Regions from separate parts of the Bradyrhizobium sp. USDA 4369 genome, predicted to be linked through region 3. Evidence: predicted binding sites of a transcription regulator. Region 3 holds the regulator's gene; each other region holds the start of a gene.
What was found. The regulator LexA, encoded in region 3, represses DNA repair genes until DNA is damaged. The targets are predictions, from matches to a motif close to TGTTCNNNNTGTGTTCNG.
Positions count from the first base shown of each region.

Region 1: a site for LexA is predicted at 1,700-1,717, ahead of ACVIJ6_RS12870 (helicase-related protein). Genes of this name have one in related genera too.
Region 2: a site for LexA is predicted at 2,105-2,122, ahead of ACVIJ6_RS13930 (DNA recombination protein RmuC). Genes of this name have one in related genera too.

Region 1 covers NZ_JBSRYH010000001.1:2,837,912-2,841,387, forward strand. Annotated here, with positions in the region: gene rpmB (50S ribosomal protein L28) at 1-19, opposite strand, end outside; gene ACVIJ6_RS12865 (DUF3108 domain-containing protein) at 570-1,418, shown strand; gene ACVIJ6_RS12870 (helicase-related protein) at 1,859-3,476, shown strand, end outside.
Region 2 covers NZ_JBSRYH010000001.1:3,071,636-3,075,111, forward strand. Annotated here, with positions in the region: gene ACVIJ6_RS13920 (AmpG family muropeptide MFS transporter) at 1-339, opposite strand, end outside; gene ACVIJ6_RS13925 (GIY-YIG nuclease family protein) at 463-729, opposite strand; gene ACVIJ6_RS13930 (DNA recombination protein RmuC) at 842-2,074, opposite strand; gene def (peptide deformylase) at 2,244-2,771, shown strand; gene fmt (methionyl-tRNA formyltransferase) at 2,913-3,476, shown strand, end outside.
Region 3 covers NZ_JBSRYH010000001.1:6,231,761-6,235,236, reverse strand. Annotated here, with positions in the region: gene ACVIJ6_RS28310 (molybdopterin molybdotransferase MoeA) at 1-951, shown strand, start outside; gene lexA (transcriptional repressor LexA) at 1,153-1,851, shown strand; gene ACVIJ6_RS28300 (hypothetical protein) at 2,233-2,673, shown strand; gene ACVIJ6_RS28295 (ComEC/Rec2 family competence protein) at 2,982-3,476, opposite strand, start outside.

The DNA of each region.
Region 1 (3,476 bases), 3.4 Mb from region 3:
GTTCACAGCGCCGCGACATGGCAATAAATCCTCTCTCATCCCCGCACCCTTCGTCCGCCAGTCTCGGCGGGCCGCGGGGGTCCAAAACTCGTCCAGCTCTTCTCTGGGAGATGCGGTCCTATAGGGGGGATGCGGCTTTTCGTCAAGGTTTTGAAGGCCGCAGCGAAACACGATGGCTGCGGCCCGCCGATCGAGGGATCCTCGCCGCACGCCGCACGGGATGAAGCCGCGGCCGGGCGCGAACGCCAGCGGATCGAAAAGCGGGCGTACAATCAATGGTATAGGGGGCAGTTTAGACCATATAAAGGGCGTATTCGCGGGCGATGGATCGGATCCCGGTGCGAGCAGGGCGACGCGGCAAGGCAGGCGCCGGCGGGCAAGGCGCAAGCCCAGCCTCTGGCAGGTGTATGGGCGCGGTTGTGGCGAGCGGTTGGAGCGCAAAGCGCTGGACAAGCCGCAATTGTCGAATGGTTCGCGTTGTTTGAAGGCGTTTTTGGCTTAAGTAGCAAGGACGACGTGCCGGGGTGATCCGGCGCACAGGCAGGTGGATCGGCAGGATCATCCCTCACGTGAGCATCATTTCGGCTTCCTCATTCCTCTCCTGTCGGCTGGTCGCGGCCGGTTCCGCCCTCGGCCTGCTGCTGCTGGCGCAGAACGCCCAGGCGCAGGCCCGGCTCGATGCGCAATATGAGGCTTCGCTCGCCGGTATCCCTGTCGGCAAGGGCACCTGGGCGGTCGAGATCGGCGACGAGCAATATGGAGCTTCGGCCCAGGGCGGCACCGCCGGGCTGCTCAAAAGCTTCTCGCAAGGCGCCGGCACCGGCGCGGTCCAGGGACGTGTGGTCAATGGTGCGCTGGTCGGCCAGAGCTACCAGGCCTCGACCACCACGGGGAAGAAGTCCGAGCAGATCCACATCAATCTGCAGAACGGGAATGTAAAGGATTTCGCCATCGAGCCGACGCCGCCGGTCGATCCCGACCGTATTCCGGTGACGGATGCGCATAAGCGCGGCGTGCTCGATCCCATGACGGCCTCGCTGGTGCGCGTGCCCGGCAATGGCGAGCTGCTGTCGCCGGATTCCTGCCGCGGGGCGGCGCCGGTGTTCGATGGACGCATGCGCTACGAGCTCAAGCTCGATTACAAGCGCATGGAGAACGTGAAGGCCGACAAGGGCTATCGCGGTCCGGCGCTGGTCTGCGCGATCTATTTCACGCCGGTGGCAGGCTACATCCCTGATCGTCCCGTGATCAAATATCTGGCCCAGGCCCGCAACATGGAGATCTTCTTCGTGCCGATCGCGGGCACCCGCGTCCTGGTGCCGTTCAAGATGGTGATCCCGACGCCGCTGGGAACCGCGATGCTGGAGGCCACGTCCTTCATCACCCAGGCCACACCGCACGTCGCCAAGACGCAGTAGCAGCAGAAGCCTCCGCGCCGACGGCGGTGCTGTGAGCTGCCATGCGCGGCCAAGCGCTTGGCGTACAGTGTCGCGTCATCGTCTTCTTGCGCGAATCCGTTTGACTCTTCCCTGATCCTGATTCGACTCAGACTCCGTGGCCATGCGTGGCGGTTCCATGGCGAAAGCGTTGCTTGTGGACCGGCCAAAAGCTTGATCTAGTGGAGTGGTCAACGCAGAGCGCGAGATGTTGCGGTGAACGAAGCCGGAAAGACGATGGAGTCAGCGATTCCTTCGTGATTCGTTCTCAAGGCGTTCCGAAGCTTAAGCGGCGTCACTATATGCGTCACAATGTGAGACAAGGGCGAGGATCGCAGCCGCTTCAGAACCCCGACAAATTCAGCACCCATCGCGCCTGACCCGCGCGCCTGCAACGCCGGCCCGAGACCCAAATTTAACGAATGGCTTTTTCGTCTTCTTCGGCTGCCTCGCCTTTCGAGCGCACGCCCGATCGCGTTGCCGGCAACGGCGTCACCGCCGTGCTCGGCCCGACCAACACCGGCAAGACGCATCTGGCGATCGAGCGCATGCTCGCGCATTCCTCAGGGATCATCGGCCTTCCGCTGCGGCTGCTTGCGCGCGAGGTCTACAACAAGGTTGCCGCCCGGGTCGGCAGTGAGGCGGTGGCGCTGATCACCGGCGAGGAGAAGATCAAGCCGAAGACTCCGCGCTATTGGGTCTCGACGGTCGAGGCGATGCCGCGCGATCTCGATGTCTCGTTTCTCGCGGTCGACGAGATCCAGATCGCCGCCGATCTCGAGCGCGGCCACGTCTTCACCGATCGCATTCTCAACCGCCGGGGTCGCGACGAAACACTGCTGCTCGGCGCTGCGACGATGCGTCCGATCATCGAGCGGCTGCTGCCCGGGGCCTCGATGGTGACGCGGCCGCGCTTGTCGCAGCTCGAATTCGCCGGCGACCGCAAGATCACGCGGCAGCCGCGCCGGACCGCGATCGTGGCCTTTTCCGCCGACGAGGTCTACGCGATCGCCGAACTGATCCGGCGCCAGCATGGCGGCGCCGCGGTTGTGCTGGGCTCGCTATCGCCGCGAACGCGCAACGCGCAGGTGGAGATGTTCCAGAACGGCGACGTCGACTATCTCGTCGCCACCGACGCCATCGGCATGGGTCTCAATCTCGATGTCGACCACGTCGCTTTTGCCTCCGACCGCAAATATGACGGCTATCAGTTCCGTCGGCTCAACCCGTCGGAGTTTGCTCAGATCGCGGGGCGTGCGGGCCGCGCAACGCGTAACGGCACCTTCGGCACCACTGGGCGTTGTGCGCCGTTTGAGCCGGAGCTGGTCAACGCGCTGCAGAACCATACTTTCGATTCCGTGAAGGTCCTGCAATGGCGCAATTCGAGGCTCGATTTCGCGTCCCTGAGCGCGCTGCAGGTGTCGCTGGCACTGGCGCCTGCGCATGAGGCGCTGACACGGGCGCCGATCGCGGAGGATCTGCGCGTGCTCGATCACGCCGCGCGCGACGCCGAGGTGCGCGATATGGCCCATGGCGCGGCGGCCGTCGAGCGTCTGTGGGAGGCCTGCCAGATCCCGGATTATCGCCGGCTGTCGCCGGCGGCTCATGCCGAGCTCGTGACCACGCTTTACGGGTTTCTGATGCAGAAAGGGCGGATTCCCGATGCTTGGTATGCCGCGCAGGTTGATCAGGCCGACCGTGTCGACGGCGACATCGACACCTTGTCGGGCCGGATTGCACAAATTCGCACCTGGACCTTCGTCGCGAACCGACCGGATTGGCTGCGTGATCCCGACTATTGGCAGGGGATTACCCGCGAACTTGAAAATAAATTGTCAGACGCCCTTCATGAACGGCTCACGGAGCGTTTCGTTGATCGTCGTACCAGTGTATTGATGCGGCGCCTGCGGGAGAACAGTGTTTTGAATACGGAAATCGGCAAGACCGGCGAAGTGATCGTTGAAGGGCACACGATCGGCCGCCTCGATGGATTCACCTTCGCGCCCGACGCCGCTGAGGCTGGCTCTGAAGCCAAGGCCC
Region 2 (3,476 bases), 3.2 Mb from region 3:
CAACAGCAATTGCGCGAACACCAGCCAGCCGCGTCGTCGCCCGAACGCGCGCGCCAGCAGCGGCACATGCAGGGCGTCCACCAGTGGCGCCCACAGGAATTTCAGCGTGTAGGGCGTGCCGACGAGGGCGAACAGCCCGATCGTGCCGAGGTCGACGCCGAGCTCGCGCATCCAGATCTGCAGGGTCGAGCCGGACAACGCCAGCGGCAGGCCCGAGGAAAAGCCCAGGAACAGCACGACCAGCACGCGCGGCTGCAGGTACACGGCCACGCTCTCGCGCCAGGTGGGTTCATTTGGCGCAGCAGCTACCGATTTGGATGTGACTTCAGGAGCAACCATCGAGTGTTGGTAGCAGATTTCGGCGGAGCCACAAGTAAAGCCGTCATCGCCCGGCTTGACCAGGCGATCCAGTATTCCAGAGGCCTATCCATCGCTTCCCGCAATCTCCGGATAGAGATCAATTCAGTTCGGATTGTCCTTCTCAATCAACGAAATCTTCCAGGCCCGCTGCCACTTCTTGAGTCGCTTCTCACGATGAATCGCTTGCTCGATCTGTTCGAAGACTTCGAAGTAGACAAGCCGGGTCACACTGTAGCGTTTGGTGAAGCTGTCGGAGGCCTTCGATCTGTGTTCGGCTACTCGCCGTACCAGGTCATTGGTGACGCCGATGTACAGCGTGCCTCCGATGTGGCTGGCGAGGATGTAAACGTAGTAAGGGCGGGTGCCCATCGGACGTCTCTGGAATACTGGATCGCCCGGTCAAGTATTTAGCCCGGAGACACAGCGGACACGTGACAATCTTGTCTGGATTGCCGTCTCGCGCAACAGATGCAGCCCATCATCACTCGCCCGCCTGCATGCGCCCCGCCAGCGGAAACAGATCCGGCGTCGTTCCTCCAGCAGGCGCAATCCGCGGCGACTCTACCGGCGCATCCTGCTTGCTGAAATCCAGCTCCTCGATGCGGGCGGCGCGCTTCTCGATCTTGTCGGCGGAGATCAGGATCTGGCGGATGTCCTCGCCGACATCGCCAAAATGCTTCTGCAGCTTGAGCACGCGCTCGCGCAGGCGGCCGAGATCGTCGCCGAGATGGATCACCTCGTTGCGGATCTGGTCGGCGGCATCGCGGATGCGCGCATCCTTCATAATCTGCTGCATCACCTGGATCGCCAGCATCAGCAGCGACGGCGACACCAGCACCACGCGGGCGCGATAGGCCTTCTGGATCACGTCGTCGAAGCCGTCATGGATCTCGGCATAGACCGACTCCGAGGGCACGAACATCAGCGCCGTGTCCTGCGTCTCGCCGACGACGAGATACTTCTCGGCAATGTCGTTGACATGCCGCAGCACGTCGCTGCGCAGGCGCTGGGCGGCGGCGCGCTTCTCCTCCTCCGTCTCTGCATCATGCAGCGCCGTGACGGCTTCCAACGGAAACTTGGCATCGATGCACAGCGGGCGCGCATCGGGCAGGAACACGACGCAGTCCGGCCGCCTGCCGCTGGCGAGCGTGTATTGGAAGGCGTAGCTGCCCTTGGGCAGCCCGTCCTGCACGATCGCCTCCATGCGCGCCTGGCCGAAGGCGCCGCGCGACTGCTTGTTGGCGAGCACGTCGCGCAATGTGGACACCTGCGTGGTCAGCTCGCTGAGGTCGCGATGGGCATTGTCGATGATGCCGAGCCGCTCATGCAGCACGCGCAAGGAATCCATGGTGTGGCGTGTGCTCTGCTCCATCGACTGGCCGACGCGATGGGTGACGGCATCGAGGCGCTCGTTGACGCTGCGGGCCAGGTCCACCTGCCGGCCGGCGAGCAGTTGCGCCATGGCATCGACCCGGCCGGACGCTTCGCTCTGGACCCGGATCATCTCGCCGAACCGTTGTTCGAGCTCATCGGTGCGAATCGCCTGCTGTGCGGCAAGCTCGGCGCCGCGGCGGCTGGACCGGGCGACGGCTGCCACGATCATCACGAGCAGCAGCAGCACCAGCACGCCAAATCCGATCAGCGCGTCACTGGCGCGCAGCGGAAGGTCGCCGATCATCACGATGACAGGATTGAGCGATTGGCTGGCGGTCATCACCCCCATCTATCCGATTCGCACTAGCTCGCGAACGAAGAGAGAACATTCGTGGTTAAGATCGGCTTAAGACGTATGGTTAACCAGACGTTGAAATTCATGGTTAGCGATGTCTTAACCCCGCGCCGTCACATTGACCGGGCCTGTTCCGGGGCTTAAATCGCGCGCCATGTCCCTACGAGAAATCATCATCCTGCCGGACAAGCAGTTGCGGCTGGTCTCCAAGCCTGTCGAGAAGGTCACGCCGGAGATCCGGCAGTTGGTCGACGACATGTTCCAGACGATGTACGACGCCCCCGGCATCGGGCTCGCAGCCATCCAGGTTGCGCAGCCGGTCCGCGTCATCACCATGGATCTGGCCAAGCCGGATGCCGGCGGCGAGACCAAGCGCGAGCCGCGGGTCTTCATCAATCCCGAGATCATCGCCAGGTCCGACGAGCTTTCGATCTATGAGGAAGGCTGCCTGTCGATCCCCGAATATTACGAGGAGGTCGAGCGGCCGGCGCGGGTCCGCGTCCGCTTCACCGATCTCGACGGCGTGCTGCGCGAGGAGGATGCCGAGGGACTCTACGCCACCTGCATCCAGCACGAGATCGACCATCTCAACGGCGTGCTGTTCATCGACTATCTGTCGAAGCTCAAGCGCGACCGCGTTCTGAAGAAGTTCACCAAGGCCGCCAAACGCGCGGGCGAGTGATCGACGAACTCTGTCCTCCGTCATGCCCGGGCTTGACCCGGGCATCCACGTCTTGCCTCTCGCGTTGGCGTTCAGACGTGGATGGCCGGGACAAGCCCGGCCATGACGCGGAGGATTCGGCAATGCAGGATCTTCCACCCGATGCCCCTTCGCCTGATCTTCATGGGCACGCCGGATTTCGCCGTGCCCACCCTGCTCGAGCTCGCCGGCCACGGCCACGAGATCGCGGCCGTGTATACGCGCGCGCCGAAGCCCGGCGGCCGTCGCGGCCTGGCTCTGGTGCCGACGCCGATCGAGACCGAGGCGCGACGGCTCGGCATTCCCGTGTTCACGCCGAAGACGCTGAAGACCGAGGAGGCCCTGACCGCGTTTCGCGCCCATCAGGCGGATGCAGCCGTGGTCGTGGCCTATGGCATGATCCTGCCGCAGGCGATTCTCGATGCGCCCAAGCTCGGCTGCTACAACCTCCATGCCTCGCTGCTGCCGCGCTGGCGTGGCGCCGCGCCGATCAACCGCGCCATCATGGCTGGTGACGCCGAGACCGGGGTCATGGTGATGAAAATGGATGTCGGGCTCGACACCGGCGACGTCGCGATGGCCGAGCGCCTGCCGATCACCGATGCGATGACCGCGTCCGACCTGCACGACCAGCTGGCGCGGATCGGCGCCGACCTGATGGTGCGCGCCCTGGCCGCGCTGGAGCGC
Region 3 (3,476 bases):
GGGCCCGGCGAAACCGCCCGCATCTTCACCGGCGGCGTGGTGCCGGAGGGGGCCGATGCAGTCGTGATCCAGGAGGACACGATCGCCGAGGATGGCCACGTCGTGATCACGGAGCCGGCGATCAAGGGCCGGCACATCCGACCCGCCGGCGTGGACTTCCACCAGGGCATGGTGCTGCTGCAGGCCGGGCGCTGTCTCAGCGACCGCGATCTGTCGCTCGCCGCCAGCATGAACCATCCGATGCTGCCGGTGCGGCGGCGGCCGAAGGTGGCGCTGCTCGCGACCGGCGACGAACTGGTGATGCCCGGATCCTCGCCCGGGCCCGGCCAGATCGTCTATTCCAACGGCTACGCGCTGCGCGCGCTGGTACGCAGTGAAGGCGCCGAAGCCATCGATCTCGGCATTGCCGCCGATACGCTCGAAGCGACCGTCGCCGGCATTCGCCGCGCGCGCGAGGCCGCGGCCGACATTCTCGTCACGACCGGCGGCGCATCGGTCGGCGATCATGACCTGGTCAAGCAGGCGCTCGAGGCCGAGGGTGTCGAGATGGCGTTCTGGAAGATCGCGATGCGCCCGGGCAAGCCGATGATGCACGGCCGCCTCGCCGGCATGCGCGTCATTGGTCTGCCGGGCAATCCGGTGTCGTCCTATGTCTGCGCGATCCTGTTTCTGGTGCCGCTGATTCGCAGCCTGATCGGCCGGGAGGCGCAGCTGCCGCGCGAGACCGCCCTGCTCGGCCGCGACCTCGGCGCCAACGATTCGCGTGAGGACTATCTGCGGGCACAGCTCGACAAGCGCGCCGACGGCATGCTGATCGCAACCCCCGTGACGCAGCAGGATTCCTCGCTGCTCGGGAATCTCGCGCTGTCGCAGGCGCTGGTGATCCGCCCGGCGTTCGCGCCGAGGGCACCGGCCGGAAGCCCATGCGAGATCCTGCGCCTGCCGCTCTGAGCCGATTTCCCCGGCAAATCCCGGTCCGTTCACCATATTTTTGGGATTGCGGAACACACATCGAACATATAGTGTCCGTTCATGATTTGTTTTTAGTATGTTGCGGGCGAACGCGATCGTCCGATTCCCCTTCGCTCTCGAACGCTGGTCGTCGGAGCACGGCACGGGACTCGGACGACACCAACTGGGGACCAGGTCGAGATGCTGACGCGCAAACAGTACGAACTTCTGCGGTTCATCAATGAACGGCTCAAAGAAGCCGGAGTGCCGCCGTCCTTCGACGAGATGAAAGATGCGCTCGACCTGCGCTCGAAGTCCGGTATCCATCGCTTGATCACGGCGCTGGAGGAGCGCGGCTTCATCCGTCGGTTGCCCAATCGCGCCCGCGCGATCGAGGTGATCAAGCTTCCGGAGCTGTCGCAGGCGGCCAGCAACCGCCGCGGTTTCACGCCGTCGGTCATCGAGGGGAATCTCGGCAAGGTGAGAACCTCCACGCCCGCGCTCGACGACGGCGAGCGGCCCGTCGCGGTGCCGGTCATGGGCCGGATTGCCGCCGGTACCCCGATCGAGGCGCTGCAGACCCGCAGCCATACGATCAGCGTTCCCGCCGACATGCTCGGCAATGGCGATCATTACGCCCTCGAAGTGCGCGGCGATTCGATGGTCGATGCCGGTATCCTCGACGGCGACATGGCGCTGATCCAGCGCAACGAGACCGCCGACACCGGCGACATCGTGGTGGCGCTGATCGACGACGAGGAAGCGACGCTGAAGCGCTTCCGGCGCCGCGGCGCCTCGATCGCGCTGGAGCCCGCCAACACCGCTTACGAGGTGCGCATCCTGCCGCCCAACCGGGTGAAGATCCAGGGCAAGCTGGTTGGCCTCTATCGCAAATACTGATCGCGGAGACGCTGCGCGGATACGGACGCCGACAAGCTCAGCGGTCATCACCATCAGCGAACCTCAGCACTGACCGGTGGCGTGAGTGAGCTCCGCCATCGGGACGATGCGGCGGCCGCCTCTTGAAGCGGTGCGTCGCGCGACAGCGGCCGCTGGCGGCAAGCAATCACGCCCTCTGCCAATGCACCTCATGATGTGCAACGCGGTAGACTCGAACGCGTGCTCAAACGCTTGTGATCGCGCGCAGGCAGAGGCCGTGCAGATCAGCGCAGAAATGCCGCGAAGCGCGCGCTAACATCCTCCTTGATGTCCACTCTGATAGAGGCCTGCGCCTGTCCGGGGGGAGCGTGGGTCGGCTATCTCTGAACGAGGAGCGATCCGATGTGTGACTACAGCCTCCATGCCGTTGCCTCCCGTCCCGCCAAGGTCGGCGAGACGCTGATATCGACGACTTTCCGCGGCACCGCGACCCGTGGCTTCGCCTTGGAAAGCGAGCCCAACGTCGCGGTCTGCATGCTCCCCGGCACCGAGCTCGCGTTCGCCGAGGACGTCCGCTACGACAGCCGCTGGCTGTGGACCCGCACGATCCGAGAGCGCGTGGCCAAGTTCAACACCATCGAGAAGCACATTCCCGATCGCCATCACGACGCTGTCGAGTTCGCCGACGGGCGCCATGTGCTTGTGACCCAGCTGTGCGAGGGCCAGCGCGTGACCGTGCTGCAGCTGCCGGTCACCAAGCCATCAGCCGATCGACGCCCGGATGTTGCGGAGGAGCTTCCGGCGACAGAGAGCCCGACGATTCGCCGTATCAGCATCACCTGATCGTACTGCTCGGCCCCCGCTGCGTTTCCTTGGCAAGTCCACCCTCGTTAGGCGCGTCTGGATTCGCCGGGTCTGGATTCGCCAAGTCTGTTCTACGGATCGCACCGACGCGGCGCGGCAGCTCCTCGTTTTGGGTTTTGGCAACAACCGGCGGCCGCCGCTTGGCGGTCTCTGGTAACGAATATCTGGTAACGAACATGGGGCGCTCGGCGGGCATCTTGTGAGTCTGCGGAGCGTCTCATGATGTTGGCGTTCCATTTGAGATGATTGCGTGGGTGAACGGCCCACCCTCGCAGGTCGTGAATGACCTAATCCTCCGTCCCCTGCTCCGCCTCGGGCGGTGTCGCGTCCTGAACGCGTGGCGTGGACGCACGCGGCGTCAGCACCGGTTCGAACGCGCCAGTCTCGGCGGCGGGCCACCATGGCCGGCTGGTGCCGACGGCGCGCGCCGGTGTGACAGCAAATCCCGCCCCCTGCGTCGCCAGCATCAAGGCGCCCTGCTGCTGCAGGCGCTGGCGATCGATCGCGGCGGCTGCGCAGGACGCCGGCGCAGCACGCGACGTCACGATCAGTGCCGCGCGCGTGCAATCGTCGGCCAGCGCCTCCGGGCGCAGCGTCAGCGCCACGAACCGGCCATCGGCCATGGCCATCACACAACCGGACTCGTCGCAGGACACCCCGTCTCCCAAGGTGGGGTCCGACGGCACGCGCGGATCGGCATCGGCCGCCAGCCATTCCTTGACGACGAACACATCCTTGCCGGTCCGCATCACATGCAGCCGACCGTCGCGCCCGCGCACGGC